4 regions of the Kitasatospora sp. NPDC041988 genome follow, and region 2 is predicted to be linked to each of the others. Evidence: riboswitches for the same ligand, from Rfam matches in the RefSeq annotation. Region 2 holds a riboswitch; each other region holds the start of a gene.
The links. Region 2 has a riboswitch for S-adenosylmethionine ahead of ACZ6NC_RS33240 (helix-turn-helix transcriptional regulator). Riboswitches for the same ligand answer to the same signal wherever they lie in the genome.
Positions count from the first base shown of each region.

Region 1: another riboswitch for S-adenosylmethionine. It lies ahead of ACZ6NC_RS03590 (aminotransferase class V-fold PLP-dependent enzyme); the one in region 2 lies ahead of ACZ6NC_RS33240 (helix-turn-helix transcriptional regulator).
Region 3: another riboswitch for S-adenosylmethionine. It lies ahead of thrC (threonine synthase); the one in region 2 lies ahead of ACZ6NC_RS33240 (helix-turn-helix transcriptional regulator).
Region 4: another riboswitch for S-adenosylmethionine. It lies ahead of ACZ6NC_RS15045 (hypothetical protein); the one in region 2 lies ahead of ACZ6NC_RS33240 (helix-turn-helix transcriptional regulator).

Region 1 covers NZ_JBVJCO010000002.1:142,162-149,863, forward strand. The annotation lists gene ctaE (aa3-type cytochrome oxidase subunit III) at 1-421, opposite strand, end outside; gene ACZ6NC_RS03580 (hypothetical protein) at 819-1,244, shown strand; gene trpD (anthranilate phosphoribosyltransferase) at 1,370-2,446, shown strand; SAM riboswitch class IV at 2,559-2,676, shown strand; gene ACZ6NC_RS03590 (aminotransferase class V-fold PLP-dependent enzyme) at 2,727-4,091, shown strand; gene ACZ6NC_RS03595 (Lrp/AsnC ligand binding domain-containing protein) at 4,095-4,376, opposite strand; gene ACZ6NC_RS03600 (rhomboid family intramembrane serine protease) at 4,418-5,200, opposite strand; gene ACZ6NC_RS03605 (hypothetical protein) at 5,403-5,672, shown strand; gene ACZ6NC_RS03610 (NYN domain-containing protein) at 5,813-7,351, shown strand; gene ACZ6NC_RS03615 (C40 family peptidase) at 7,563-7,702, shown strand, end outside.
Region 2 covers NZ_JBVJCO010000046.1:15,775-23,476, forward strand. The annotation lists gene ACZ6NC_RS33240 (helix-turn-helix transcriptional regulator) at 1-3,083, opposite strand, end outside; SAM riboswitch class IV at 3,344-3,454, opposite strand; gene ACZ6NC_RS33245 (hypothetical protein) at 3,692-3,886, shown strand; gene ACZ6NC_RS33250 (NAD(+)/NADH kinase) at 4,193-5,092, shown strand; gene ACZ6NC_RS33255 (class I SAM-dependent methyltransferase) at 5,250-6,017, shown strand; gene ACZ6NC_RS33260 (GNAT family N-acetyltransferase) at 6,026-6,568, opposite strand; gene ACZ6NC_RS33265 (FG-GAP repeat domain-containing protein) at 7,007-7,702, shown strand, end outside.
Region 3 covers NZ_JBVJCO010000028.1:127,529-135,230, forward strand. The annotation lists gene ACZ6NC_RS26415 (hypothetical protein) at 1-352, opposite strand, end outside; gene groL (chaperonin GroEL) at 482-2,104, opposite strand; gene ACZ6NC_RS26425 (cold-shock protein) at 2,429-2,632, opposite strand; gene ACZ6NC_RS26430 (MoaD/ThiS family protein) at 3,326-3,604, opposite strand; gene thrC (threonine synthase) at 3,636-4,931, opposite strand; SAM riboswitch class I at 4,949-5,080, opposite strand; gene ACZ6NC_RS26440 (glucosyl-3-phosphoglycerate synthase) at 5,281-6,288, shown strand; gene ACZ6NC_RS26445 (alpha,alpha-trehalose-phosphate synthase (UDP-forming)) at 6,327-7,702, shown strand, end outside.
Region 4 covers NZ_JBVJCO010000012.1:152,710-160,411, reverse strand. The annotation lists gene ACZ6NC_RS15065 (MFS transporter) at 1-801, shown strand, start outside; gene ACZ6NC_RS15060 (heparin lyase I family protein) at 963-1,694, opposite strand; gene ACZ6NC_RS15055 (hypothetical protein) at 1,968-2,594, opposite strand; gene ACZ6NC_RS15050 (PTS transporter subunit EIIC) at 2,908-4,473, shown strand; SAM riboswitch class I at 4,608-4,749, shown strand; gene ACZ6NC_RS15045 (hypothetical protein) at 4,756-5,031, shown strand; gene ACZ6NC_RS15040 (IclR family transcriptional regulator) at 5,270-5,983, shown strand; gene ACZ6NC_RS15035 (G1 family glutamic endopeptidase) at 6,122-6,853, opposite strand; gene ACZ6NC_RS15030 (hypothetical protein) at 7,004-7,702, opposite strand, start outside.

The sequences.
Region 1 (7,702 bases), on a different contig from region 2:
CCGTGCCGTACGGGTCGGAGGACAGCGAGAGGCCGTCCTTCTTGACCAGCTCGGTGTACTCGAAGATCTGGCCGCCGATGAAGATCGCGCCCATCACGAAGGTGATGACGAACCACGACCGGAGCTTCTTCACGTCCCCGCGCTCGGCAGCGAACACGCCGAGCTGGCAGGTGAGCGAGGAGAGCACGAGGATCGTGGTGTTGACCGAGGAGAAGGGCACGTTGAGGGCGTGCGCCTTCTCGCTCCAGAACTCGGCTCCCTTGACGGAGCGGAGCGTGAAGTACATCGCGAAGAGGGCCGCGAAGAACATCAACTCGGAACTGAGCCAGACGATCGTTCCGACGCTGACCATGTTCGGCCGGTTGACCGATCCGTGCGCGTGCCCGGTTTCTACTGCTGTTGCTGTCGCCACGACGGACATTATGTCGGTCCCTTATTCCGTCTTCACGCCGGGGGGTGTCCCTCGGAGTGTCCGGTGCGTGCGGTATGCCCCAGTGGGACCCGACGGAGCGTCCGGACGGGGGCTGAGCAGCGGCGTGTCCCTTTTCTGACGGTTCTTCGAAGGCCCCTTCGACCCCCTTGCCCAGCGTGTCGCTGCACGCCCGCGCGGCCCGCGGGGAGTAAGGGGAGTGGCCGTTCTGTCGGCCGTACGGGTGGACTGCACCGTCGAGGGTGACGCGCCGTCCTCCGGGCGGGTGAGTCGTGGGCGCGGCGGCTTGAGATGGATCTCGCGGGAGCGGCTCGGCGGCCGGTGATCGGGAGTAGCATCCGGGTTGAGGCGAACGTGGTCCGGATCACACTTTGAGGGAGCAGGGCCCATGGCGTACACGACCGACGAGACGCTGACCGTTCTCGTCTACAGCCACGACCGCAACACCCGCGAGCAGGTGCGGACGGCGCTCGGCCGCCGGCCGGCAGCGGACCTGCCGGAGCTGTCCTACCTGGAGTGCGCGACGACCCCCGCGGTGCTGAAGGCACTGGAGAAGGGGGGCGTGGACCTCTGCGTGCTCGACGGCGAGGCGGTACCGGCCGGCGGGCTGGGGCTCGGACGGCAGCTGAAGGACGAGATCTACGGCTGCCCGCCCGTGCTGGTGCTGATCGGCCGGCCGCAGGACTCCTGGCTGGCCGCCTGGAGCCGGGCCGACGCGGCGATCTCCCAGCCGGTGGACCCGGTGGCGCTGGCCGAGGCCGCCGCCACCCTGCTCCGGGCCCGGCTGGCGAAGCGGACGCCGGCCACCCGTTAGAGGAGGCGCATCTCAGCAGGAGAGAAGAAGGGTCGCGGCGGGACGGTGGCGTCCCGCCGCTCGATAGGCTGACTCCAACCCTACGGAGATCCCTTTCCGGGAACCGACGAGAGCTGGAGTCAGCCATGGTGAACGTGAACCCTGCGAACGGCGGCAAGGACCCCGTGCAGGTGGTCCGCACCTGGCCGGACATCCTGTCGGCGCTGTTGCGGGGCGAGGACCTGGGCCAGGCGGACACCGCGTGGGCGATGGACCGGATCATGAGCGGCGAGGCCTCCCCGGCCCAGGTGGCGGGCTTCATGGTGGCGCTGCGGGCCAAGGGCGAGACGGTCGGGGAGATCGCCGGCCTGGTGGACTCGATGTACGCGCACGCCGAGCCGCTCTCCATCCCCGGCCCGGCGGTGGACGTCGTCGGCACCGGCGGCGACCGCGCCAGGACCGTCAACATCTCGACCATGTCGGCGATCGTGGCGGCGGCGGCCGGCGCCAAGGTGGTCAAGCACGGCAACCGGGCCGCCTCCTCGGCGAGCGGCTCCTCGGACGTGCTGGAGAAGCTGGGCATCGCCCTCGACCTCTCCGCCCGGCGGGTCGCCGAGGTGGCCGAGGAGATCGGGCTCACCTTCTGCTCCGCCGCCATGTTCCACCCGTCGATGCGGCACGCCGCCACGGCCCGGCGCGACCTCGGGGTGCCGACGGCGTTCAACATCCTGGGCCCGCTGACCAACCCGGCCAAGGTGACGGCCCACGCGATCGGCTGCTTCGACACCAGGCTGGCCGGGCTGATCGCCGGGGTGCTGGCCCGGCGCGGCTCCAGCGCGCTGGTCTTCCGCGGCGACGACGGCCTGGACGAGCTGACCATCACCACCACCTCGCGGGTCTGGATCGTGCGCGGCGGCGAGGTCGGCGAGACCACCTTCGACCCGCGCGAGGTCGGCATCGAGCTGGTCGGCATCGAGGCGCTGCGCGGCGCGGACCCGGCGTACAACGCGGACGTCGCCCGTCGGCTGCTGGCCGGGGAGCGCGGGCCGGTCCGGGACGCCGTCCTGCTGAACACGGCGGCGGCGCTGGTGGCGCTGGACCTCACCGACGCGCCGCTCACCGAGCAGCTGGCCGCGGGCATGGAGCGGGCCGCGGCCGCCATCGACTCGGGCGCCGCACTGGACCTGCTGAACCGCTGGTCGGAGGCCACCAGCAAGGCGTGAGGCGGTGGTTGGGGCCCGTACGGGGGAGTGACCCCCGTGCGGGCCCCTTGTGCTGTCCGGATGGCGGACCTGTGTTTGACCACCCGGCGGACGCGACCTAGAGTCTTCGGCAGGTCATGAGTGACAGCGCAGAGCCCCAGCTTGCTGTCCGGCAACCCTCCGTCCGTGGCGGGGTGCCCTGGGTGAGGACCGGGTCCCGCGGCAATCCGTCCGCGTGACAAGCGCGGACGCCGGCTGACACGTACTCCCGGGGTCCTGACCCCCGAAGGAGTGCATCCTCATGTCCGTTGCCACCGAACTCTGCGCCCCCCTCGCCGTCCTGGGCCACGACGTCCAGGTCCCGCTGGCCAGCGGCGAGAAGGTCGGGTACGCGGCGCTCGACTACGCCGCCAGCTCCCCGGCGCTCCAGCGGGTCTGGGACGACGTCGCCGCCTACGCCCCCTACTACGGCAGCGTGCACCGCGGCGCCGGCTACCTGTCGCAGCTCTCCACCGACCTGTTCGAGCAGAGCCGCCGTACCGTCGCCGACTTCCTCGGCCTGCGCGAGGGCGACCAGGTGGTCTTCACCCGGGCCACCACCGACTCGCTGAACCTGCTGGCCGGCGCCGTCCCGGCCGGCACCCGGGTCTTCGCGTTCGAGACCGAGCACCACGCCTCGCTGCTGCCCTGGGCCCACGCCGGACTGGACGTCACCTACCTGCGCGCGCCGCGCTCGCGGGCCGAGGCGGTCGCCGCCCTGGACGCCGCGCTGGCCGAGGCCCCCGAGGGCCCCAAGCTGCTCTGCGTCACCGGCGCCTCCAACGTCACCGGCGAGCTCTGGCCGGTCGCCGAGCTGACCGGGACCGCGCACCGGTACGGCGCCCGGGTGGTGCTGGACGCCGCACAGCTCGCCCCGCACCACCGGGTCTCGGTGCGCGAGCTGGACGTGGACTGGATCGCCTTCTCCGGCCACAAGATCTACGCGCCGTTCGGCGCCGGAGTGCTGGCCGGCCGCGCCGACTGGCTGGACGCGGCCGAGCCCTACCTGGCCGGCGGCGGCGCCACCCGTACGGTGGCCCGGGAGGCCGACGGTTCGGTGGCCGTCCAGTGGCACACCGGCCCGGCCCGGCACGAGGCCGGCTCGCCGAACGTGATCGGCGCCTACGCCATCGCCTCGGCCTGCCGGGCGCTCACCGAGGCCGGCTTCGACGCGCTGGAGGCCCGCGAGCAGCAGCTGATCGCCCGACTGCAGGCCGGCCTGGCGGAGGTCCCGCAGGTCAAGGTGCTCAACCTGTTCGGTGCCGACTCGGCCCGGGTGGGCGTGCTCTCCTTCGTCGTCCAGGGCTGGAACAGCTCGCACTTCTCGGCCGCGCTCTCCGCCGAGTACGGCATCGGGGTGCGCGACGGCCTGTTCTGCGCGCACCCGCTGGTGCGCACGCTGCTCGGCGACGAGGAGGTGGCACCGTCCGAGTGCGGCGCGCCGGAGCCGTCGCTGCCGGGCGAGCGGAGCCTGAACGCGATCCGGGTCAGCTTCGGCGCCGGTACCCCGGACGAGCACATCGAGCGCTTCCTGACCGCCGTCCGCGAGCTGGTCACGGACGGCGCGGCCTGGAACTACCGCAACGAGGGCGGCCGCTGCGTCGTCGACACGCGGCGGGAGGGCTGAACCCTACTCGTCGAGGCCGAGGGCGAAGGCGGCCTCCAGGTCGTGCTGGGAGTAGGTGCGGAAGGCGATCTGGGTCTCGGTGTGGGCCACGCCCGGGACCTTGTTCAGCCGGCCGGGGATCACGTCGGCCAGGTCGTCGTGCCGGCGCACCCGCACCATCGCCACCAGGTCGTAGCCGCCGGTGACCGAGTAGACCTCACTGACGCCCTCGATGGCCGCGATCGCCTCGGCGATCTCCGGGATGCGGTCGACGCTGGTCTTGATCAGGACGATGGCGGTGATCACTGTTCGGGCTCCTTTGTGAGGTGCGGCCAGCGTATCGGGCGTCAGCCGGACCGTCGCGAGGGGCGGGTGGCCAGCGTGCAGGCGTACAGGAAGCCGGCCGAGAAGCCGATCACGTGCACGAGGTAGGCCACCCCGGGCCCGGCCGAGTGCACCGACCACCACTGCAGGGCGAACCAGAGCCCGAGCACCAGCCAGGCCGGGAACCGCAGCGGCAGGAAGAGCAGCAGCGGTACCAGCGTGGTGACGCGGGAGCGCGGGTGCAGCCGCAGGTAGGCGCCGAGGACGGCCGAGATCGCCCCCGAGGCGCCGATCAGCACCCGGGTCGAGTCCGGCGAGTGCGCCTCGGCCAGCGCGAAGCCGTAGGTGGCGAGCGAGCCGGCGGCCAGATAGAAGAGGGCGAAGCGGGCCCGGCCGAGCCGTTCCTCGACGGTGGGGCCGAAGACATGGAGGAAGAGCAGGTTGCCCAGCAGGTGCAGCCAGCCGGCGTGCAGGAAGAGCGCGCTGAGCACCGAGAGCGCCGGGTGCTTGCCGGGGGTCGGCCGGGCCGGGCAGCCGGGCACCGGGTCGGGGGCCTCGGCGAGCTGTTCGGCGGTCAGCGGGTGGCCGGCCAGCAGTTCGGCCGGGACGGCGCCCCAGCGTTGCTCGTACCGCTGCTCCGCGCAGACCCGGTCCTGGTCGCGCCCGTACAGCGGGTTGAGCCCGGCGGCCGGGCCGAGCAGGAAGACCAGCGTGTTGAGCGCGATCAGCGCGTAGCTGACGGCCGGGACGGGCGCGGCCGGGCGGTCGCCGCGCGCACCGGTGTGGTCGAGGACCGGGATCGCCATGCGGCCAAGCATCCCTCCGCCCGGCGCGGGCGGCACCGGGCTTACGGCAGGTGGGCTAGGGCGTCCGATCGCTGTGACCGGTGGTCGGGACGGTTGCCTCAGGCAATAGGCTTGGGGCGGGCATTCCCGCCTCCCGCCGCCGATGCCGGGGCTCCGGGGGGAGCGCCTGAGCCCACCCAGGGACCACCCGAGAGGACCCCCGATGACCGTCCCCGCCCTGACCGCCGAGACGCGTTGGCGCTGCACCCTGTGCGGCAACCTGACCCGCTTCGACGTGACCCGTTCTGCCCGGGTGACCGAGTTCCTCCACTTCGACCTGGCCGGCGAGTCCAAGGTGGAGGAGACCGAGGTGCTCAGCGAGACCATCGAGTCGGTGCGCTGCCGCTGGTGCAACGCGGTGGACCAGGTCGAGCTGGTGGCCCGCCCCGGGGCCGAGGACGCCGAGGCTGCCGAGGCCGCCGAGCAGGGTTGATGCCCGGCCCGTGCGGTGGGCGGCGGTGCGGGGCACGGCCGCCCACGGCACGGGACAATACAGACAGAACGCACGGAGCGTGACGACGAGGACGGCCGCCGTCGGCCGTACCGCTGGACCAGGAGATCGGAGCCGAGGACGTGGTGGACGCAGCGAACGAGCCCGCCGGGCCGCAGGGGCGGCAGCCCGCTGTGGACGCGCAGGCGCCGGACGCGGCCGAGGCAGCCCCGTCCGCGCCCGCCCCGGCAGGAGACCCGGTGCCGGACGGGACGGCCGGCACCGAGGAGTCCGGCGGTGACGAGCCGGCGGCAGACCGCGCCGACGGGACGGCAGCGGGGACGGCCGCCGAGAACGCCGCCGAGCGGGCGCCCGAGAAGCTCGACCGGCCGCTGCCCGAGGGCGTACGCCGCCGGGTGGTCGGCCTCGCCGCGGACGCGCTCGGCGGGCTGCCGCCGGGCGAGCTGCCTCAGACGCTGCGCCAGTACGCCAAGTTCACCCCGGCCCGGCGGGCCAAGTACGCGGCCACCGCGCTGGCCGCCGCGCTGGAGTCCGAGCCGGCCTTCCGGGTACGGATAGCGGAGCGGCTGCGGCTGGGCCAGCCCGATCTGGTCAAGGCGCTGGAGTCCGGCAGCGTGCCCGGGGCCGCCGATCCGATGGACGTCGCGGCGGCCGCCTATCTGGTGCGTTCGGCGGGCTGGAGCCGGCTGGTCTCCGAGGCCGGCGAGGAGGCGGAGCGGGCCGGCGCCGAGGGCGCGGCCGCCGAGGCGGCGCGGCTGGTGGAGAAGCTGCAGGCGGAGCTGGCCGAGGTGCGCTCCGCGGCCCGGTCCGATCTGGACCGGCAGCGGACCGAGTCCGAGGACGTCCGCAAGGAGGCCGACTCGCTGCGCCGGAAGGTGCGGTCGCTGGAGAGCGACACCCGCCGGGCGCAGGCCGAGACCCGCCGGCTCACCGCCGAACTGGAGGCGCTGAAGGCGCAGTCGGGCGCCGAGCGCAGCGCGGCCGAGAGCGAGGCGCGTCGGCTGCGGCACCGGATCTCCGAGCTGGAGACCGCCGCCGAGCAGGGCCGCCGGTCGGCCCGCGAGGGGCGCAGCGTCGAGGACATGCGGTTGCGGTTGCTGCTGGACACCGTGCTGCAGTCGGCGCAGGGCCTCCAGCGGGAGCTGGCCCTGCCGGTCTCCCAGATTCGGCCGGCCGACCTGGTGGAGGCGGTGGTGCCGGGTTCGGCCTCGCCGCACGACGTGGCCCGGCGCGGGCTGGCCGAGGACGATCCGGCGCTGCTGGACCAGCTGCTGGCGATCCCGCAGGTCCATCTGGTGGTGGACGGCTACAACGTGACCAAGACCGGCTATCCGACGCTGCCGCTGGAGCAGCAGCGGATCCGGCTGCTGGGCGGGCTGGCGATGCTGGCGCAGCGCACCCAGGCGGAGGTCACCTGTGTGTTCGACGGGCAGGACCTCGACGTGCCGGTGATCATGGCGCCGCCGCGCGGGGTCCGGGTGCGGTTCAGTCGGACCGGGGAGACGGCGGACGAGCTGATCAGACGCCTGGTGCGGGCCGAGCCGCAGGGCCGGCCGGTGGTGGTGGTCTCCACCGACCGGGAGGTTGCGGAGGGCGTGCGGAAGGCGGGCGCGCGCCCCGTCGCCTCGGTGCTGCTGCTGAACCGGCTGGCCCGGCCGTAGGCTGTCCGGGCCCCGCCGGGACGGGGGTGACGCCTGGTCAGCGTCCGGATTGCGGTGCTTTGGGGATCTCGTGAAGTCATGGTGACGAGCCGGGCTTCACGCCAACGGGGGAGTGGCGCAAAGCCTGGATCTTCACTAGGGTCTGGCGTCAAACCTATTTTCCGGATTCTCACTCGATCGGGTGAGTCCGTAAAAAGAAGGAGCCGGTCCCTTGGCCTCGCACCGCCGTCCCAAGCAGCCGAGCCGCGCGCGGGTCTCCGTGCTCACCGCTGCAGCGGCGACCGCGGTCGCCCTCTCCGCCCAGGTCGCCGCCCATGCCGCGCCGAGCCCGTCCCCCAAGAAGGAGGACGT
Region 2 (7,702 bases):
CCTGCCTGGGCGGTGAGCGCCGGCGCACCGCCCGGAGCGTCCCCGGTGGGGCCCGCTCCCGAGCCGACCAGCCTGGCGAGGTCGACCCGGCGGCGGACCCCGAGCTTGCGGTAGACCCGGGTGAGGTGCTGCTCGACCGTGCTCACGGTGATGTAGAGCTTCCGGGCGATGTCCCGGTTGGAGAGGCCGCGGGCGGCCAGTTCGGCGACCCGGCGCTCGGCGTCGGAGAGGCCTGCCACAGGAGACTGGGAGGCGGTCGGCTGCTCGGCCGGAACGACGACCAGCGGCGGCGCGCCCCTGCGCCGGCGGTCGGACAGCCGGGCCCGGCCCGGGTCGCCGTCGCTCTGGTGCGCCTCGCTCAACTCGCTGAGCGTGGCAGCTAGTTCGAGTTCCGCCCCGGCCTCCTCCAGCAGGGTCACGGCCCGCTCCAGCAGCGGCGTCCGGTCCGACCGCTCCCCCGCCGCTGCGCGGACCCGCAGCGCGAGGCCACGGATCCGCGGATGCCCGGCCGGCCCGAGCCGGGCGAGCTGCTGCTCCGCCAGGACGGCCGCCGGGCGCGGCCGGCCGAGCGCGAGCTGCGCACGGGCCGCACCGAGCCGCCAGGGGGCGATCGCCGGCAGGTGGTCCAGGCCCCAGCGCGCCATCGCCTCGCCGCAGGCCCGGTAGTCGGCCAGCGCCTCCTCCGCCCGGCCGACGGCCAGCCGGTGGCCGGCGCGCGCGTACCGGTGGTGCAGGCCGGCCGGCGTCCGCGCCATCCCCTCCGGGGTGGCCAACTCCAGGAAGTGCGCGGCGTCCTGGTGCAGGCCGAGCGCGGTCCGGGCAGCCGCCATGGTGGAGAGCGGCAGGCCGACGGCCACTCCCCACGCCTCCGGCCGCACGTGCGCGAAGGCGGCGCGGGCCGCCTCGTCGGCTCCCTGCAGATCGCCCTGGCGCAGCGCGGTCTCGGCCCGCAGGGCGGAGAACAGGGCGTGCCAGTTGGGGCCGCAGCGCGCGCCGGTGCGCTCCGCCAGCGGGCCGCACCATCGGGCGGCGCGGTCGGCGCGGTCCGCGTAGAGCAGCACGGTGAGCGCCGCGGTCAGCGATTCGGTGCGGATTCCGCCCAGCCGGCCCACCCGCAGGATCAGCTCGGCCTCCGGGACGGCGTCCTCGGGCGCGGTGGTGCCGCCCAGCAGCGAGGCCAGCAGCCGCATGCCGTCGCCCCGGTGGTCGGTGGCCTGCTCCCGGTCGGGCGCGGGCAGCAGCGACGGGTACCAGTACGCGATCCAGGCGCGCAGGCCGTCGGCGGTGCCCGCATCGGCGGGTGCGGCCTCGAACCGCTCCAGCGCGGCGACGCCCTCCTCGGCGCGGCCGTGCCAGAACAGGTAGCGGATCGACTTCAGCTCGTGCCGCCGGGCGGTCTCCTCGTCCGCCACCGTGCCGGGCAGGGTGGGCACGCACTCGATCGCGGCGGCGCTGACCGCCCCGCCGGGCACCCCGAGGCCGGCGTCGCCCCCGGCGGTCCCGAAGCCCCCGGTGCTCGTGGGGCTGCTGCCGGCTGCCTTGACCGGGGCGTCCGGCCCGGGCGTGCCCGGCACGCCGTCCGGACCGGCCACGGCGCCCGAGCCGATCCCGTGCGCCGTACCGAAGCCCCCCGTGCTCGGCGCTCCCGCCGCGCTCTCGGCGCTTCCGGCCGAGCCTGCCACCACCACACCGAGGCCACCGAAGCCCCTCACCCCGGCCGCGCCGAACCCGCCGAACCCGCGCGTGCTCCCGAAGCCGCCCGTACTCGGGCCGCCGGCCTCCACGCCGGCCGGCACCGCGGGCGCGAGCGACAGCGGCAGCTGCGGCGCGGCCCGCGGCCCGGCTCCCGCCACCGGGGCCGCGGCCAGGGCCTCGTCCGGGGCGGCAACGGGAGCTGCGACCAGGACCGCCCACGGCGACCGCAGGTGCCCCTCCGCCACCCTCGCGTGCCCGACCACCGTCTCCGCCGCCGCCCCGGACACCCGCAGGAGCTCGCCCGCCCGCCGGTGCAGCCCGGCCAGCTCGTGCGGCCGCATCGCGGCCAGCAGGTCACCGGCGGCGGTCGGGTGGCGGAAGCCGCCGTCCCGGAAGAGGCCCGCCGACTGGAGCAGGTAGAGCGCCCTGGGCAGCGAGTCCGGGGCGAGCAGCAGCAGTTCGGCGAGGAGTTCGGGCGTGCTGGACGCACCGAGCACCGCGACGCCGCGGGCGTAGCGCAGCGCGAGCGGGTCGATCCGGTGCAGGCAGTGCATCAGCCCTCGCCGGTAGCCCTCCCCGACCGCCAGCTCCGTCGCCGGGGCCGGCCCGCCCACACGTTCCTGGTCACCGATCAGGGCCCGGACGAGCAGCGGGTTGCCGCCGGTCAGGGCGTGCGCGTCGGCGGCCAGCCGGGCGGCGGCCGCGTCGCCGAGGCGTTCCCGGAACAGCGCGGCCACGAGGTCCCCCGGGAGCAGGTCGAGCCGGATGTGCTGGTGGTGCGGCTGGCGGGCGAGTTCGACCTCGAAGAAGGGGTTGGGCGGGGTCATCGTCTCGCGCGAGCTCAGGACGGTGAGCACGCCGGCGTTGCGGGTACGGCGGACGAGGTAGAGCAGGAACTCCAGGGACTGCGGGTCGGTGTCCTGTCGGTCGTCGACCGCGATCAGGACGGGGGCGCGTTCAGCGAGCCCGCGGACGAGGGCGAACAGGCCCTCCAGTGTGCGTTGGGTGAGCCGGCCGGGTGCGCCGTCCGCCGTGGGGCGGGCGCCCTCGGCGGCGCCCTGGGCGAGCAGGGTCTCCGCCGCGGCCGCCTCCTCCGGTTCGAGGGCGGCGCCCTGGAGGAGCTGGCGGGCGAGGCCGAGCGGGAACTCGCGCTCCAGCGGCGAGCCGGTGCCGACGAGCACGGTCGCCCCGCGGTCCGCCGCGGTGTCGGTGAACGCGTACAGCAGGTCGCTGCGGCCGCTGCCGACGGACCCGTGCAGGACGATCACGCCTCCGGTGCCGGCCGTGCACCGGTCGAACGCCTCGTGCAGGCGCCGGTACTCGGGCTCCCGGCCGGCCGGCAGAGCTCTCGGGAGGTCACGTGGAGCGGGCGCAGGGAAGGTGGACATCCGTCCTCCTGAAGCAGGCGCGCAGGGAGGGCGGGCCGCGGGGCGCTCCTCCTCACGCGGGGTCGGGGTGAGGGGATCGGACGGACCGGCCGCGGTCCGGGCGTTCAGTTGCCCGGCCGGCCGGTCACCGTCGGCGACAGAGGGAGCTGGCGCGCCGACGCAGGTCGACGTCGAGCCTGGCCACCAGCCTGAGGCCCGCGCTGTGCCGCCCGCCCGCCCGCTGTTCCACGACCTTCTCCGTCCCCCGCCCACCCCGGCCATGACTGCGCTTGCGGCACGAGGCCATGCCGCCTGGCTCTCCCCGGGACGCCCCACCGCAGGGTGGGGGGGCCAGTCAGCCGGCCGGGGCCTGGGGCCTGTCCTCCAAGTCCCGCCTTCCCGGCGGCCCTGGGCTGACGTTCTTCGCCAGTCCCGAGTCTAGGAAGGCGTCGGCGATCCCGTCAATCGGCGTCCGGCCCGTCAGCAGCCACGTCACGGCGGGCCGGGCGCCCGGCGACACCCTCCCGCAAGATGGCGCAACACCGCTGCCACAGTGGGCCGGTGGGCGGTGGCCCGGTTTCGGCCGGCCCCCGAATTGACGGTTGGTCAGAAGCGGCAGGGTGGCCCCGGTGGAGGAATCCGCCCGGGGCACCGCGGCCGCGGCGGCCCGGCGGCGGCACCCCGGCCCAGCCGGCCCGGCGGCGGTTCGGGTACGGGAGGCGGCAGCCGGCACCCTGCACGGCGTGGCCCGCCACGCCGTGGACCCGGACAACGCCCGGCGCCTGTGGACGCTCTCGGAGGACCTGCTCGCGGACGCCGGCTGACCCGCCCGGCCGCTGCGGGTGGGCCGCCGGGCCGCACCTGCGGGACGGACGGCCGGCCATGGCTGGCGGCACCACACCCCGCGCCCGCACCACACGGGTGCCGCAGGAGTGACGGCCACCCCGCACGCGGGAGCTCCCCGGACCTGCCGGGCCTCGCGGCCGGTGGCCGGATCCGCCGGCGCGGTCACGCCGAGCAGCGGATCGGTCACCGGCCCGGCGGCGATCCGCCGAGGACACCGGCGACGGACCGAAGCCCGGCGGTGACCTTGAAGCCGGCGACCGGCTGTGCGTGACTGGAGGGAGCACGTGAGCAACAGCGGCCTGGTCGACATCGAGGTGCTCCGGATGGGATTCATCGGCACGGTGGGGCTGGTGCTCCACCCCGAGCGCACCTGCGCGCCCACTGTGGAGGCCGTGGTCCGGTGGAGCCGGGCCCGCGGTACGAAGGTCCTGGGGCTGGCGGCGGAGGTGGCACGGATCGGCTGCGAGGCCATTCCGGTCGAGTCCGAGGAGATGACCGCGAGCGCCGACCTGATGATCAGCCTGGGCGGGGACGGCACCATGCTGCGCGCCATGCGGCTCGCGACCGGGGGCCACGCGCCCGTCCTGGGCGTCAACGTCGGACGCCTGGGCTTCCTCGCCGAGGTCGACATCCCGGAACTCCCCGCCGCGCTGGATGCCATCGACGACCGCCGCTTCACCGTGGAGGTCCGCTCCGGGGTCCACGCCCGCTTCGGGGCCGCCCAGGAGACGGCCCTCAATGACGTCGTTCTCCTGCGCAGCCCGGGGCACAAGTCCGCGGCGGTCGCCATACGGGTCCAGGACCAGCCCTTCGTGTCCTACACCGCCGACGCGGTCGTCGTCGCCACACCGACCGGCTCCACCGCGTACAGCTTCTCCGCCGGCGGCCCGATCGTCTCCCCCAACGCCGAGGGGCTGCTGATCACGCCCGTGGCTCCGCATGCCGCGTTCAACCGCTCCGTCTTCCTCTCCAGCGGCGAGCGGCTTCGACTGGAGGTCCTGCCGCACAGCGGCGACCTCGCCGTCGAGGCCGACGGCCTCCTGACCGGCCACGTCTCACCGGGCGACGTCGTCGACGTGACCATGCTGCCCGCCGCCGCACGCGTCGTTCGACTCGGCCACACCACCTTCTACCAGCGGGCCCAGCGCAAGCTCCGGCTCACCGGCTCGGCGGAACACGGCTAAGAGCATCCTTCCGCTCCGCTCCGCGCTCGACGTGGAGGGGCGTCGACAGTGCGGTGAGGACCCGTGGCACGCGGGAGCCCCCCGGCAACGGCCGAGGCCCGCCGGGCGGCGCGAAAATCCAGGCACGGACGGCGCAGCCCGTGCCAGGATGCTCGGCATGTCGAGTCGCGCACTGAGCTTCGGAGTGATGGCGGAAGCCTACGAGCGGTTCCGGCCGGGGTATCCCACGGAGCTTTTTGACCTGGTGACGGCGTACGCGGGCCGTCCGCTGCGGACCGCCCTGGAGATCGGCGCCGGGACGGGCAAGGCGACCCGCCTCTTCGCCCACCGGGGGGTCGCGGTCACCGCGACCGAGCCTGACGGTGCCATGCTCGCCGAGCTGCGCAAGCATGTGCCGGCAGACGTCACGACGGTGCAGGCCGCGTTCGAGGACCTGCGGCCGGGCGAGCGGTACGGGCTGGTCTACGCGGCAGCGGCGCTGCACTGGACGAACCCGGAGGGCCGGTGGTCACGCATGGCCGAACTGCTGGAGCCGGGTGGTGTGTTCGCCTCCTTCGGCGGGCCGGCACGGTTGGCCGACCCTGCTGTGGACGAGGCTGTCCGCGCGGCCCGGGCGCCGTTCCTGGAGAGCGACGAGGTCCCGTCGAACAACGGGACGCCGCCGACGCACGACCTGCAGTGGCCGGGTACGGAGCTCCGACGGTCCGAGTGGTTCACCGGTGTTCAACAGTCCGTCATCGAACGACGTCTGACGATGAGTGCTCACGACTACGTCGGCCATCTCTCGACCGTCTCGGCCTATCTCGTACTGCCGCTCCCGGAGCAGGACCAGGTCTTCCGCCGGATCAGGCAGGTGCTACCGGAGACGGTCGAGATCGCCGCCGACATCACCGTCCATCTCGCGCGTCGGCGCCACGACCAGTAGTACCTCGATCAGCGGATCCCCTGTCCGGCGAGGGGCGACCTGCCGCTCGCCGTCAGACGTCGGACCAGCACGCGGGTGGTGCTTCCGTCGTCCTCTTCGATGTCCCGGACATGCTCGAAACCGATCCTCTCCAGCAGGGTCAGTGAGGCCTGGTTCGGTGCGGCCACGGTGGCGTAGACCTCGGTCAGGCCGAGAGTGCCGAAGCCATGGGCGATGATCGCTTCTGCCAGCTCCGTCCCCAGACCGAGCCCCCAGGCCGCCGGCGCCAGCGCGTAGACGATCTCGTGGCCCCCGACCACGTCGGTCCGCTTGATCTCGGCATGCCCGACCAGGTGCCCGTCCCGGCGAACGGCCCAGACGTCGAAAAGGTCCCGGGCATAGACCTTGGTGAAGATCCGCCCGAACAGGGCGTGGTCCTCAGCCGCGGAAGCAGGGCCGTCACCCATCCACTGCGACACCCTGGTGTCCTGGAACAGGGCTACGAAGCCCTCTTCATCGTCGGGGACGTACGGCTCCAGGAGCAGCCGCTCGGTGCGCAGAGTCGGGGTCACAGCCGGCGACGCTACCCAGGCGGCACCCGGGTCGGCAAACAGATTTGGTGATGGAGAAGACGCTGCCGTCGACGCCTCGGCCGAGAAATTCAGAATTTCTTCAGCGTCCTGTCACATCGTCCCGCCGGGACACGTCGGTTAGGTGACGGCAGCTGTTGCCGTTGTTCGATGGGGGATGCCGAGGGGGGCTCCGGGGTGGCGAGACATGAGCAGTGCCCGAACCGGGTCCTGCCCCGATGTGTGCTGTGCAGACGAAGAGTCAGACGCTGAAGCCATGAATCGGCGCCATCGCGCTGCTGCCTGAGTACCAGCACAGAGGCGTGACCCCGACCAGGACGGCGGAATTCGCGGACCACCGTCCACTCGGCTCCGGACCATCTCACCGAATTCACCATGCACCTCGGTACGCCGAAGGCTGCCTGAAAACAGAAAGCCCACATGAAGATCTCTCTCATAGCCCGTGGTTCGTCCGTTGCCGCTCTGGTGACAACGGCCCTTGCCTTCGGTGCGGTTGCCGCCGCTCCGGCGGCCACCGCCGAACCCCGCGCCACCGCCGAACCCCGCGCCACCGCCGAACCCCGCGCCGCCGTGGCGAATCCGGCGAGTCCGGCGGCAGACGACCGCCCCAGCCTGGGACAGGGCGTCCCCACCTCCCAGCTGCGCGCCGACGGCCTGGCCGCACCGCTCGCCGCTGCCCAGCCCATCACCCGCAGCGAGGTCCTCAGCCGCGCCGCCACCTGGGTGGACAAGGGCCTGGTGTACAGCATGGAGGGGTCGTACCAGGGCTGGCGCACCGACTGCTCCGGCTATGTCTCCATGGCGTGGGGCCTGCCCGGTCCGGGCGAGGCCACCCCTACCTTCATCCCGTCCGGCGTCGCCCACGCGATCACCAAGGACGAGCTGAAGCCCGGTGACGCCCTCAACAACCCCAACCCGGGCAGGTACGGCCACATCGTCCTGTTCGAGAAGTGGACCGACTCCTCCAGGACGTCCTACTGGGGCTACGAGTTCAGCAGCAGCGGCGTTCACCACCGGGTGATCCCGTACGCCTACTTCTCCCTTTCGGAGGAGTACCGGCCGATCCGGCTGAACAACATCGTGGACGACGAGTCGACCGCCTCCACCGACGACAGC
Region 3 (7,702 bases), on a different contig from region 2:
GGTGCCCGACGGGCGCCACGACCATGCCCTCCTTGCCGCAGACCCAGTGCGGGTCCGGGCCCAGCTCGGGTTCGACGCCGAGCGCGTGCGGGTCCCCGTCGGCCGCACAGGAGGCGCAGAGCGGCCAGCGGCCGTAGGCCTCCAGCAGCGCGTCCTGGACGTCCTGGGCGACCAGCCCGAGCACGTACTCGGTGCCGTCCGGCCACTGCTCCAGCCACCAGCGGCGGTGGGTCACGGCCGTCTCGACCAGCGACACCACGGCGGCGTCCGCCACGTCCTTCGCGGTCAGGTCGGCCAGGATCAGCGCCCGCGCGTTGTGCAGGGCGGTCTCGATGTCGTCGGAGGAAGCCATCCGTCCATTGTCCCAAAGAGCGTCCGTCCCGAAGAGCGCCCGCCCCGAAGAACGTCCCGAAGAACGCCGCACGGGCGGCTCCCCGAGGGGAACCGCCCGTACGATCAGGAACCGACCGACCCCGGAGGATCAGAAGTCCATGTCACCGCCCGGCATGCCGCCGCCGGCGGCCGCGGCGGCCTTCTCCGGCTTGTCGGCGATGACGGCCTCGGTGGTGAGGAAGAGCGCCGCGATGGAGGCGGCGTTCTGCAGCGCGGAACGGGTGACCTTGGCCGGGTCGATGATGCCCTCGGCGATCAGGTCGACGTACGTGTTGGTGGCCGCGTTCAGGCCGTGACCGGCGGGGAGGTTGCGCACCTTCTCCACCACGACGCCGCCCTCAAGGCCGGCGTTGGTCGCGATCTGCTTGATCGGGGCCTCCAGCGCCACGCGGACGATGTTGGCACCGGTGGCCTCGTCGCCCTCGAGCTCCAGCTTGTCGAACGCGACACCGGCCTGCAGCAGCGCGACGCCACCACCGGCGACGATGCCCTCCTCGACGGCGGCCTTGGCGTTGCGGACGGCGTCCTCGATGCGGTGCTTGCGCTCCTTGAGCTCCACCTCGGTGGCCGCGCCGGCCTTGATGACGGCCACGCCGCCGGCCAGCTTGGCGAGGCGCTCCTGGAGCTTCTCGCGGTCGTAGTCCGAGTCGCTGTTCTCGATCTCGGCGCGGATCTGGTTCACGCGGCCGGCGACCTGGTCGCTGTCGCCGCCACCGTCGACGATGGTGGTCTCGTCCTTGGTGATGACCACCTTGCGGGCGGTGCCCAGCAGGTCGACGCCGGCGTTCTCCAGCTTGAGGCCGACCTCCTCGGAGATCACGGTGCCACCGGTGAGGATGGCGATGTCGCCGAGCATGGCCTTGCGGCGGTCGCCGAAGCCCGGGGCCTTGACGGCGACGGACTTGAAGGTGCCGCGGATCTTGTTCACGACCAGGGTCGACAGGGCCTCGCCCTCGACGTCCTCGGCGATGATGACGAGCGGCTTGCCGCTCTGCATGACCTTCTCCAGCAGCGGGAGCAGGTCCTTGACCGAGCCGATCTTGGAGTTGGCGATGAGGATGTACGGGTCCTCGAACGTCGCCTCCATGCGCTCCAGGTCGGTGGCGAAGTAGGCGGAGATGTAGCCCTTGTCGAAGCGCATGCCCTCGGTGAGCTCGAGCTCCAGACCGAAGGTGTTGCTCTCCTCGACGGTGATGACGCCTTCCTTGCCGACCTTGTCCATGGCCTCGGCGATGAGCTCGCCGATCTGGGTGTCGGCGGCCGAGATGGAGGCGGTGGAGGCGATCTGCTCCTTGGTCTCCACGTCCTTGGCCTGGGCCAGCAGCTGGTCCGAGACGGCGGCGACGGCCTTCTCGATACCGCGCTTGAGGGCCATCGGGTTGGCGCCGGCGGCGACGTTGCGCAGACCCTCGCGGACGAGCGCCTGGGCGAGCACAGTGGCGGTGGTGGTGCCGTCACCCGCGACGTCGTCCGTCTTCTTGGCGACCTCCTTGACGAGCTCCGCACCGATCTTCTCGTACGGGTCCTCGAGCTCGATCTCCTTGGCGATGGAGACACCGTCGTTGGTGATCGTGGGGGCGCCCCACTTCTTCTCCAGCACGACGTTGCGACCCTTGGGGCCGAGCGTGACCTTCACTGCGTCGGCGAGCTGGTTCATGCCACGCTCAAGGCCGCGGCGAGCTTCCTCATCAAAGGCGATGATCTTGGCCATCAGAAGTGGTCCTCCGGGACACGGTCGACTGCTCGGACCAAGGGGTGCCCGCGACGGACGGCCCTGGTGTGCGGGGGTCCTTTCCCCTACCGCTCCCGGGGGCCTCACCGACCCGGTCCGCTGTCACTCTCACGCTGTGAGTGCTAACGCCAATGATTAGCACTCTGGGTGGGCGAGTGCAAGCCCAATGGGCAACCCGCGAGCCGTACCGGCCACTCCCCGGACACGGCGACGGGCCCGTGCGACGCGTGTCGCACGGGCCCGTGGCGAAGCAAGAGGTGCACCAGCCGATGGGCCGAGCCGAACTCCTGGGTGCCGGAAAGGTCAGACCGCCGCGCGGACCATGTCCGCCTGCGGGCCCTTCTGCCCCTGAGAGATCTCGAACTCGACCCGCTGGCCCTCCTCAAGGGTGCGGTAGCCGTCCATCTGGATCGCGCTGTAGTGGACGAAGACGTCCGCACCACCGTCGACCGCGATGAAGCCGTAGCCCTTCTCCGCGTTGAACCACTTGACGGTGCCCTGAGCCATTCCGAACTCCCCTAGTGCTGTGCTGGCCCTTCACGCGCCCGCAGGTCGCGGGCCCGGGTCTGGTTTGAGGCCGGCCCGGGGAACCCCCCCTGGGCGCAGCCGTGCACGCCACAATCCCCCGCCGAGACCATCGGACGGTGTCCGATGAAGGGGCGATTGCGTCGACCGCGGCTGAATGTATCCGGATCGACGCCCTCTGCAACAGGGCCAGCCACCGGGAATTCCCCCGGCCCGTCAGGGGACAGGACGGACCAAAAGCTCAGGAACTTCACATTTCACGCCGGACATAGCGGACGAATTACCCAAATGCCCTCAAGAATTCTGACATCGGCCTGACATGTTTCACGGCCGCGGGCCCGGCGCCGGTCTCAGCGGCCGGACAGACACCGGCGGTACGGGCGCGACAGGGGGGCGACGACCGGGGTGAGGGGGAGGGGAGGCCCTCTTCCCGGCCGAGCGACACTCTACTCCGACTGGCCCGGTAAATATTCCCGCCGGAATGCGGCGCGCGGCGACGGCCGGGGAAAACGACCGGGCAGGCGGCCTGCAAAGCAGCACCGGAAGCGTCCGGGAACTCCCCGGGAACGCCCGGGAACGCCCGGAAGCACTCCAGGAAGCGCTCCGGGAAATGCGACGGCCGTCCGGGTGTACGAAATTCCGTACACCCGGACGGCCGTCCGTCAGTGGCGCGGCTCAGCAGCCGCCGGCCACCGCGGGAATGATCGAAACACTCGCGCCGTCCGCGATCCCGGTCGCCAGGCCCTCCGCGAACCGCACGTCGTCGTCATTGACGTAGACGTTCACGAAACGGCGCAGCTTGCCGGTGTCGTCCAGGATCCGGGCGGCGATCCCGGCGTGGTTCTTCTCCAGGTCGGCGATGACCTCGCCGAGGGTGGAACCCTCGGCGGCCACCTCGGCGGCGCCGCCGGTGTAGGTGCGCAGGATGGTCGGGATGCGGACGTTGGCGCTCATGGGGGCTTCTCCTTGCGGCGGGGTGGAGGGGTCAGGCGGACGCGAGACCGGCGTCGCGGAACGAGGCCAGCGTCGGGCGGATGACGGCGGTCATCCCGGCGTCGGAGACGGCGTCCAGCGTCTTCAGGCCGTCGCCGGTGTTGATCGCGACGGTCTCCTTGGCCGGGTCCAGCTGCCCGGTCTCGACCAGCTTCTTCAGTACTCCGACGGTCACCCCGCCCGCGGTCTCGGCGAAGATGCCCTCGGTCCGGGCCAGCAGCTTGATCGCGGCCACCACCTCGGCGTCCGTCACGTCCTCGACGGCGCCGCCGGTGCGGCGGGCGATGTCCAGCACGTACGGGCCGTCGGCCGGGTTGCCGATCGCCAGCGACTTGGCGATGGTGTCCGGCTTGACCGGGCGGATCACGTCGCTGCCGGCCTTGTAGGCCGCCGACACCGGCGAGCAGCCCGCCGCCTGGGCACCGAAGATCCGGTACGGCCGGTCCTCGACCAGACCGAGCCTGACCAGCTCCTGCAGGCCCTTGTCGATCTTGGTCAGCTGCGAACCCGAAGCGATCGGGATCACGATCTGCTCCGGCAGGCGCCAGCCCAGCTGCTCGCAGATCTCGTACGCCAGCGTCTTGGAGCCCTCGCCGTAGTACGGGCGCAGGTTGACGTTGACGAAGCCCCAGCCCTCGCCGGCCGGGTCGCCGATCAGCTCCGAGCAGAAGCGGTTCACATCGTCGTAGTTGCCCTCGATGCCGACCAGCTCACCGCCGTAGACACCGGCCATCACGACCTTGCCCTGCTCCAGGTCGTGCGGGATGAACACGCAGGACTTGAAACCGGCCCGGGCGGCCGCGGCGCCCACCGCACCGGCCAGGTTGCCGGTCGAGGAGCAGGAGAGCGTGGTGAAACCGAACGCCCGCGCCGCCTCGATCGCACAGGCGACCACGCGGTCCTTGAACGAGTGGGTCGGGTTGCCGGAGTCGTCCTTGATGTGCAGCTGGGCGGTGAACCCGAGCTCGCGGCCCAGGTTGTCCGCCTTCACCAGCGGGGTCCAGCCGGGGTTCAGGTTGGGCTTCCCGGCCACATCGGCCGGCACGGGCAGCAGCGGCGCGTACCGCCAGATCGACGCCGGACCGGCCTCGATCCGCTTGCGCAGCTCCTCCGCGGCCTCACTGCCGAAGTCGTACGCGATCTCCAGCGGCCCGAAGCACTCCAGGCAGGCGAAGCTCGGACCGAGCGGGAACCGGGAGCCGCACTCGCGACAGGACAGCGCGGCGGCGGGGCCGAGGTCAACGGTTACGGGTGCAGCGCCGGAAACGCGAGTCGCAGTGATAGCCATGATGGCGGAGGCCTCTCTCCTCATCTTCCCCGTGGCGCGGTCGCGCCACAGGCCGGAATTGGCACCTGTCCCGCCGGGGCCCGTGACGGCCGCGCGAGAAGGTTGCCGGGACGTCAACGGGCCGTTCCCTCAGTCCCTCTGGATGAGCTCTGTGAAGTTGTTGGTCTTGCTCAACGGTGACCCCGGCGTGCGAAGGTCCGACCGCTGTACGAAGACTGTATCCGAAGGCGTCAACCCTGAACGGGACCGTCCGCCACGCGAGATGACCCGTCCCAGCCAGTCCCGACCCGCCCGATCCCGACCCAGCCCGACCCAGCCCGTCCCGACCGATCCCGCCGAGGAGAGACCCGTGCCCGCCGACCCGACACCCGAGCTCCTCCCGCAGGCGGCGTCCTGGCTGCGCCGCCGCTCGTGGAGCGCGGCCGACCGTCCGGTGCGCACCCTGCTGGACGCCAAGCGGGCCGCCGGCCGCGCGGGCACCGTCAGCGTCGTCCTGCCCGCCCTGGACGAGGAGGCCACCGTCGGCGACATCGTCCGCACCATCCGCCGCGAGCTGATGGAACGCCTGCCACTGGTCGACGAACTGGTCGTGATCGACTCCGGCTCCGCCGACCGCACCGCCGCCGCGGCCGCCGAGGCCGGCGCCCGGGTGGTCCACCGCGACGACATCCTCCCCCGGCTGCCGGCCGCCCCCGGCAAGGGCGAGGTGCTCTGGCGCTCGCTGCTGGTCACCAGCGGGGAGATCGTCTGCTTCGTCGACGCCGACCTGCGCGAGTTCGACCCGGCGTTCGTCTCCGGCATCATCGGCCCACTGCTCACCGAGCCGGAGATCCAGCTGGTCAAGGCCATGTACGACAGGCCGCTGGAGACCGACGGAGCCGTGGTGCCGGCCGGCGGCGGCCGGGTCACCGAGCTGGTCGCCCGCCCGCTGCTCAACCTGCACTGGCCGGAACTCGCCGGTTTCGTCCAGCCCCTCGGCGGCGAGTACGCGGCCCGCCGCTCCCTGCTCGAACGCCTCCCGTTCCCCACCGGTTACGGCGTCGAACTCGGCCTGCTGGTCGACGCCCTGGAGACCGCCGGCCTGGACGCCCTCGCCCAGGTGGACGTCGGCGTCCGCCACCACCGCCACCAGGACGGCCAGGCGCTCGGCCGGATGGCCGCCACCATCTACCGCACGGCACTGGAACGGCTCGACCGCACCCACCGGCTCAAGGCCTCCGCCGACCTGGTGCACCCGCTGCTCACCCAGTTCACCCGCGACCCGGAAACCCGCGCGTTCACCGCCCACACCCACCCGGTCACCGCCCTCGAACGCCCTCCGATGCACACCGTCCCCGAGTACGCCACCCGGCACTGAAGGGTTTGGGTCCGCAGACCCCCGGCAACCAACCAGTCATGGGCGATCTCACGACCGAACGTTCGAATCCGACCGGCACCGCCCCCGTCCTGGTGGCCTCCAACCGGGGACCGGTGTCGTTCAGCACCGCGGACGACGGCACGCTGACCCTCCGGAGAGGAGGAGGCGGCCTGGTCTCCGGGCTCTCCGCCATCGACGACCCCAACGCCGTCTGGGTCTGCGCGGCTCTGGGCGACGCCGACCGCCGGGCCGCCCGGGAGGCACCGGACGGCCGCCTCGACCGGGCCGGCCACGACGTCGGCGGACAGGCCGTCCGCATGCTGGACATAGACCCGGAGACCTTCGCCCGCGCCTACAACGGCGTGGCCAACTCGACCCTCTGGTTCGTCCACCACCTGCTCTACGCCACCCCCACCGCCCCCTCCTTCGACGCCGGCTTCCGCACCGAATGGCAGGCCTACACGGCCTACAACACCGCCTTCGCCGACGCCCTCGCCGCCGAAGCCGCCCCGGAAGCGGCCGTCCTGGTGCAGGACTACCACCTCTCACTGACCCCGGCCCTGCTCCGTGCCGCTCGGCCCGACCTGCGGATCGGCCACTTCTCGCACACCCCCTGGGCCCCGCCCGAGTACTTCCGGCTGCTGCCCGACGACGTCGCCGAGGCCGTCCTCACCGGCATCCTCGGCGCCGACCGGGCCGGCTTCCTCACCCGCCGCTGGGCCCTGGCCTTCGCCGACTGCTGCGAGCAGCTCCTCGGTGCCACCGTCGACCGCACCGAGCTCACCGTCACCCTCCGGGGCCGCACGACCCGGCTGGGCGTCCACGCCCTCGGCGCCGACGCCGACTTCCTGCGCGAGCGCTCCCACCGCCCGGACGTCGACGAGCGCCTCGCCACCCTGCGCGAGGCCGTCGGCGACCGCCGCACCGTCGTCCGGGTCGACCGCACCGAGCTGAGCAAGAACATCGTCCGCGGCTTCCAGGCCTACCGGCACCTCCTGCACACCCACCCCGAGTGGCAGGACCGCGTCGTCCACCTCGCCTTCGCGTACCCGTCCCGCACCGACCTCGCCGAGTACCGCGAGTACACCGCCCGGGTCCGGCAGCTCGCCGCCGAGATCAACGCCGAGTTCGCCACGCCCACCTGGCAGCCGCTGATCCTGCACGTCAACGACGACTTCCCGCGCTCGCTGGCCGCCTACCGGCTGGCCGACGTCGCCCTGGTCAACCCGATCCGCGACGGCATGAACCTGGTCGCCAAGGAGGTGCCCGTGGTCTCCGACCAGGGGTGCGCGCTCGTCCTCTCCCGCGAGGCCGGCGCGTACGCCGAGCTGGCCGACGACGCCCTGACCGTCAACCCGTACGACGTCGTCGCCACCGCCGAGGCCCTGCACGCCGCGCTCACCATGCCGGCCGG
Region 4 (7,702 bases), on a different contig from region 2:
GCGGCGTCCGGCCTGCTGGCGATCGGCATCCGGAGGCGCGAACCGAAGCCGGAACCCGGTGAGCGACCTCGGTTGCTCCGTGACATCGGAGCGGGCTTGCGCTTCGTTCTCACACATCCCGTTCTCCGCGCGACCGTGCTGGGAGACGCGGTCTTCAATCTCTTCCTGGCCATGTACCAGACCATGTTGCTGGTCTTCCTGCGGCGGGAAATGGGCCTCGACTCCTCCGGCATCGGCCTCGTGTTCTCGGGTATGGGCTTCGGCGCCCTGGCAGGCGCGCTGTCGGCGAGCCGACTGTCCAAGCGGGTCGGGCACGGTCCGATCATCTGGCTCATGCCCCTCGTCACCTGTCCGCTGACGGCATTGATGCCGTTGGCCCGACCCGGCTGCACCGTCTACGTGGCAGCGGCCGGGCTCGCAGCCCTCTCGCTGGGCGGGGTCGTCCGTGTCGTTGCCCAGTCGAGCATCCAACAGGCCCTCACGCCGGACCGGTTCCTGGGCCGGATGAGCGCGACCACCCGGTTCGTGTCGTGCTGCGGCCTTCCACTGGGCGCAGTCCTGGGCGGAGCCGCAGGCGCTGCACTCGGCGCACCGGCCACCCTGTGGATCGGCGCAGCCGGTATGACGCTGAGCTTCCTCCCGAACTTCGCCTCACCGCTTCGAGGCATGCGCGAACCGCCGGCGGTAGGAGATCGCGAACTCGTACGCTCCGGCCTGCTCCCCGGTGAGCGCGGCCGCCCGGCTCCGGGAGGCGATGTCATGGGCTCCGGACGGTTCTCGGGTAGCACCGCCGACGTCTGATGCAGCTGCGACACCGCGTACCCTCGGGCCGCCGCCGGGCCGCGTCACGCAACGCCGCGCCCTTCTCGCGCAGGTGCCCGGCCGGACCCGGCCGACATACAGCCGGTGTGCGTAAGGTCAGGTGAACCCGGCCGGGGCGGCTCGGCCGGGCCACCGGGCCCTTACGAGCCGGCGGTGGCGGCCTCCAGGGTGGTCGCCATGATCGGGCTGGTGAAGGTGTTCGTCGCGTCCCCCGAGGAGGGGTGGTAGGAGCCCCACTTGAGGTAGTTGCGGTCGCCGTCCCAGGTGGTGCCCTTGAAGGTGCCCGAGCCGGTGGTGAAGGTCTGCTTCACGCCGTCGAACCAGAAGTCGATGGTGCCGTCGGTGCGGCCCAGGCGGATCTTCAGCGCGTAGGAGTGCCACTTGTTGTTGGCGGTCGGCGCGGTCCACAGCGTGTGCGCGACGTGGTCGGTGTCCCACTCCTGGAGGCGGATGCGCCCGGTCGTCGCGTCGATCTCGATCGGGTGGTTCGCCGTGTCGGTGCTCGGCGAGCACTTGAGCTGGAAGACGTAGCGGCTGTTCGAGTCTTTGATGTCCACCTTGGACGACCAGCCGAGGTAGAAGGTGTCGCCCTCCTTCAGGTCGGGGCCGAGCGTCTCGCAGCGCTCCTCGCCCGCGGCCTGGAACGCCCGCCAGACACTGCCCTTGGCGGAGTCCTTGACGACGCCGAAGCCGCCCGACGCGCACTGGACGCCGGCAAAGGAGGACGGGCCCTTGCTGGTGCTCGGGGTCCACAGGACCTTGCCCGCCGCGGCGGCGGAGCTGCTGGCGGTGGCCGAGCCGCAGGAGATCGCAAGCGTGGTGAGGGCCACGACGCCGACGGCGGTCTTGCGGTGGTGGGACAGAAAGGACATGCCTCTCCCGGGTGAATGAGTGGCCGGAACGGACGCCGTCCGGGCCTGTCGGCCCGGACGCACGGAGCGATTCGACCACCTGACGGCCTGTCGGGCCAAGCGGGCCGACCGGCAGCGGCCCTTTCGGGCAATTCCACCGGTCGGCCGGGCACCGGGGCAGCGGCTCCGCCGCGGGGCCCGCGTCGTACGAGGAGGTGCCCTCGTCCAGGAGCGGCTCCTGCGTGCGCACTCGTCGGGCAGAGGGCGATCACGGCTCGATGTCCGCCGGACCGCTCAGGCTCCGTCGGCCAGTCGACGGCCCTGCTCCAGGAAGGCCATGATGCCGACCACGCCGCCGAGTTGACGGATCGTCCGGGCGGCACCGAAGGGCGCGTTCCAGAACGCACCCTGCAGCGGGGCGTGCGGGCCGACGTACGCGTACGGCTCCGGCTGGAACGCGTCGCCGGGTGAGATGCCGTAGTTCGCTTCGCCGGCGGTCACCCCGATGTCGAAATGCTCGGGCCAGATGACCGGGTCCGCCCCCGCGAAGAGCCCGCGCAGCGCGGCGTCGCCGAGCGCGAAGCAGTGCGCGAGCCGGCGGGCGGCGGACGGGTCCGCCTCGATGGCTTCGTCGGCGGCGATGCCCGGCCCGTCCTGGTACAGCCCGACGGGAGCACCGACAGTGAGCCCGAGGGCCGCGCCGAGCGCGCTGCAGGTGGTCCGTTCGAGGGACAGCACCTGCCCGGGCGCGACCAGCTCCGCGCCGATCACCCGCAGCTGCGGCTCGACGCTGGTGGCGAAACCGCCCGCACAGGCGCGCAGCCGGATCGTGCCGCCGGCCCGGTACTGGGGGCCGGCCAGGACCAGTTCGGCCACCGCGTGCAGGGCGCGGCGGGTGCGTACGACCGTCTCGGTGTCCATGAGGGCATGGTCTCCCAGCAGAGGGATCCGCGCGCGGTCCCCGGACGAACACAACGGTGTGGACACCCGCCGGCAGCCCGGGCCCTGAGGCTTCCGGAAACGCCCGGACAGGGACGACAGAACCCTGGATCAGGCTCTGCGTGCCGCCGGCGGCGAGTTGCCCCGGGCGGCGAGGTCGCGAGCGCCATTCTGGTGATCCTCGGCTCGCTCGACGCTCCGGCGGCCGCCGCGTTGCTCCATCGCACCGTCGGTCGCCCGCGCGACGCGCTCCGGCAGCTCTGACATTCCGCATCGAGCCCACGGAAGGCCCGTCATGTCCGACGACAAGCATCGTGCCACCGCCGAAGCCATCCTCCCGCTCGTCGGGGGCCCCGCCAACATCCATTCCGTCGCCCACTGCATGACCCGGCTGCGGCTCGGCCTGCGCGACCGCTCCCTCGTGGACGAGGAGAAGCTCAGCGCCCTTCCCGCCGTACTGGGCGTCGTCAAGGACGGCACCTATCAGATCGTCCTCGGCCCGGGCGTCGTGGCCCGGGTGACACCCGCACTCCAGGCCCTCCTCGACGGGCGACGGGAGCGGGAGGACGACGGCGCCGCCCCAGGACCGGATGACGCCCGGGAGGGCCCCGGCACCGGTGCCGCCGTCGGCGCCGAGGACCTGGCCCGGCGCGGCGCGGCGATCAGGGCGGAGGCCGGGGCCAGGAACGCGACCCCGGTCAAGCTCGCGCTGCGCCGGATCGCGAACGTCTTCGTGCCGCTGATCCCCGCGCTGATCGGCTGCGGCATCGTGGCCGGTGTCAACGGCGCGCTCACCAACCTCGGTTGGGCTCCCGGCCTGGTGCCGGCGCTCACCGCGATCTCCTCGGGGTTCATGTCCCTGCTCGCCGTCTTCGTCGGCTACAACACGGCGAGGGAGTTCGGCGGCACACCCGTGCTGGGCGGCGCCGTGGCCAGTGTGACCGTCTACGCGGGGGTCTCCAAGGTGGAGGTCTTCGGCCACCACCTCGCGCCGGGCCAGGGCGGGGTGATCGGAGCGCTCGCCGCCGCACTGCTGGCGGTCCAGGTCGAACGGTGGACCCGGCGGGTGATGCCCGACGCCCTCGACGTCCTGCTCACTCCGACGGTCACCGTGCTCGTCACCGGCCTGGCCACCCTGTTCGGCCTGATGTTCGTCGCCGGAGAGGTCTCCACGGCGATCGGCGATCTCGCCACCTGGCTGCTGTCCCACGGCGGCGCCCTTGCCGGGCTGGTGCTCGGGGGTCTGTTCCTCCCCCTGGTCATGCTCGGCCTGCACCAGGCGCTGATCCCGATCCACACCACCCTGATCCAGCAGCAGGGCTCCACCGAGCTGCTGCCGATCCTCGCCATGGCCGGGGCCGGACAGGTCGGCTGCGCCGTCGCCGTCTACCTGCGGCTGCGCGGCAACGCCTCGATCAGGGCGACCATCAGGTCCGCCCTGCCCGCGGGGTTCCTCGGCATCGGCGAGCCGCTGATCTACGGGGTCTCGCTCCCACTCGGGCGGCCGTTCGTCACGGCCTGTCTCGGCGGTGCCTGCGGCGGGGCCGTGGTGGGGCTGCTGGGCCAGCTCGGTGCCACCATCGGCTCGACCGCCATCGGCCCCTCCGGTTGGGCGCTGTTCCCGTTGCTGACCGGCTCACGCGGCCTCGGGGTCAGCGCGGCCGTCTACGCCGCCGGTCTGGTGACGGGATACGCCACAGGCCTCCTGGCCACCTACTACTTCGGCTTCACCCGCGAGATGCTCGACGAGCTCGATGCCCTCGCGCCGAAGCACGGTCCGGCCACCGACGCCGCCACCCCGGCCGAGGCCCCCGGGTCCTTCGGCGCCGGCCTCGACACACCTGCGGCCCCGAAGTCATGAACGCGGGTGCGCAGCTGCGAATGCCGCCACTCACGTCGGCCGGGGGAGGCAGAGACCCGTCTCGAACACCTCGCGATCACCCGGCACGGGAGGCCGTTGGCAGAGCGGCGCGACGGTCTTGTATGGTTTCTGGCGAATCATCCAGAGGGGTGGAGGGATCGGCCCTACGAAGCCCCGGCAACTCCCCGGTCATGTCGACGCCCGACCACGGGCCCGACCGCCGGGATCAGTGCCAACTCCGGCCCGGCGCCAACGTGGCGCCGGGAGAGATGAGGAGAAGCGGTGCTCTCTCTGCCCTCCGTCGCCTGGGATCCGCGCGCGCTGAAGCGGCCCGCCCCGAGCGACGTCCCCGGCGCCCCTGACGTCCCTGACGTCGCCGGCGCCCCCGACGCGTCCGCCCCCGCGTGCCCGCGCACGTCGTCCGCCGTACCGCTCACCGTGCCCCGCACCACGCCGCACACCGGACGCCGCACCACGCCGCACGCCGGACGCCGCACGCCGGGCGCCCCGGCGTGGGCCGCCATGCCGACCCCCGTCGCCGGCGCCCGCACACGCTGACCGGACGCCCGCCCCGGGCTTCGGCCCGCCGGACGCGACGCGCCCCCTCGGCTCCTCGGCTCCTCGGACGCGACGCGCTCTCCCCCACCCCTCCCCGGCTCCTACCGGCGGCCCCGCAACGGCGCGGGACGTGACCCACCCGACACACCGCCGACGGCGCCGCGCGCCGATTCCGCCTGCCGCCACCGTGCGGCCGGCGGGTCAACCGCGCCTCGAAGAAAGAGACTTGGTACTACCCATGGACAACACCAGCGGTGTCGGCGTTCTCGACAAGGCCGCTCTGGTGCTCAGCGCACTGGAGTCAGGCCCCGCCACGTTGGCGGGGCTGGTCGCCGCCACCGGTCTGGCGCGGCCCACGGCCCACAGACTCGCCGTCGCACTCGAACACCACCGACTGGTCACCAGGGACATGCAGGGCCGGTTCATCCTCGGCCCCCGTCTCTCCGAACTCTCCGCCGCCGCGGGCGAGGACCGGCTGCTCGCCACCGCGGGCCCGGTCCTGACCCACCTGCGCGACGTCACCGGCGAGAGCGCACAGCTCTACCGCCGCCAGGGCGAGATGCGGATCTGCGTAGCCGCCGCCGAGCGGCTCTCCGGCCTGCGGGACACCGTCCCGGTCGGCAGCACCCTGCCGATGAAGGCCGGCTCGGCCGCCCAGGTCCTGCTGGCCTGGGAGGAGCCCGAGCGCCTCCACCGCGGCCTCCAGGGCGCCCGCTTCACCGCCACCGCACTGAGCGGCGTCCGCCGCCGCGGCTGGGCCCAGTCGATCGGCGAACGCGAACCGGGCGTGGCGTCGGTCGCCGTACCCGTCCGCGGCCCCTCCAACCGCGTCGTGGCCGCCGTCTCCGTCTCCGGCCCGATCGAGCGCCTGACCCGCCACCCCGGCCCCCTGCACGCCCAGGCCGTCATCGAAGCCGCCCGCCACCTCACTGAGGCCCTGCGCCGGACCTGACCACCGACAGACCACCGACAGACCAGCATCCGACCGGCCATCCGACCGACCGTCCCTTCTCCGCGGACGGTTCGGCGCCCTTCCCCGCGTAGAACGACACGGCGGAGCCCGCGACCGGGTGCCGGGCAGCCGCCATGCTCAGCTGTGTTTCCACATCACGTCGAAGGCCGTCCCGCCGGCGGTCAGCGCTCCAGGCGCGGCCCTTTCGACACCGTCCCTGACCATGGTGATGTCCTCGGGAAAATTGGCCCCGAGGCTCATTCCGTTGACGTAGCAGTCGGTGAACGAAACCTTGCCGAAGTCGGCCAACGGCCGCACCCCGCCGGACTGCCTGGTCGGCGCCTCGGCGACCACTTCGGCCGTCATCCGCTTGGGGTCCGTTCCGTCCGGCGGCTTCGTAGAGGTGGTTTCGACCCACTTCTGCGTGACGTCGCGGAGGGTGAGCTCGTACGTCTCACCGACGTAGACGACACTGGCCTCAAGCAGGTCGCCGGGCACGACCGGGTCGTTGTACACAACCGGGTACGCCGGCAACATCTCGTACCAGGCGTAGTACTCCGGCGTGCCACCATCGCAGCTCACGGCGACGCCGGTCTGCTCAAGAATCCGGCCGGTCTTCCAGCCGTCCAGGCCGACCCAGAAGGCCGCACTCGCGTCGGGGTCGCTGCAGTCCGCGGCCGGCTGGATCCAACTGGCGCGCACTTCGGTGAAGTCGTAGGCCTTGCCGGTCGCGACGTAACCGGACCACTTCCTGCCCTCGGCAAGGGGCTGCGGCTGCGCGGCGAGCGCTGTGGGCGCCAGGGGCACGCTGCCGAAGAGCGCCAGCGCGGCAACCGCGGCGACCAACGCGAGGTGACGTCGTGCGCGCATGCTTGCTCCATGAAAGGCGTCGTGCGGCAGTGAACGGCCGGTCACTCGGCGACGGCAGCAGGGTTCATCTCCATGCAAACCACTCAACGGCAGGTCGGCAACCCGGCGGTTCGGTCCGCCTGGCACCCGCTCGCCGGTGAGCCGCTGTGGTCAGACTCGACGGGGTGGCCCTGGCGGTGCGGTCTGCGCGGACGACACGTGCTTGAGCTGCAGCACGGGCCGTTGCAGTGACGCGTCGACGGACGAGTAGAGACTGACCCGGAAGGCCCAGGCACCGCCGTCCGTCTCGGGTTGCTCGCGCTCGCCCCACCCGACGAGTGCCCGCGTGAGCGCCGGGACCGTGTCCTCGTCGTACGTTCCCACGGTCGACTGGACGACCGGCAGGAGCGCCGACACCGGCGGGCTGCCGGGGACGAGGGTGTACTCGTAGCGTGCGCCGATCGCGATCGTCCGGCCCGCCGGGTCGCCATCGAAGACGGTGTCGAACATCGCCGTGAGCGGATTGTGGTCGGGTGGGTCCCAGGGGCCGATGGCGATGGCGCCGGTGAGGTCGATGAACGGCACCACCGGCTCGGCCTGGCCGACCTCCGGGGTCCGGTACACGAAGGCCTGTGCGGTGTCCGGCCAGCCCTCGCCGAGCAGTCGCGCGTTGCGGGTGACCCGGGCGCCGGCCGACGCGCTCTGGTACGACGCGATGTGGACGCGCGGGAGGGTGACCTCGAAGGTGAGCAGCGTGAACGCCTCGACCGCGCGGAGCGGGAAGGCGTAGCACCAGCAGTGGTCGGCGTCGGCGCACCCGCACACCTCCGGCTCGAAGGGCGTGAGCTCGTGGCGTTCACCGGCCGCCGT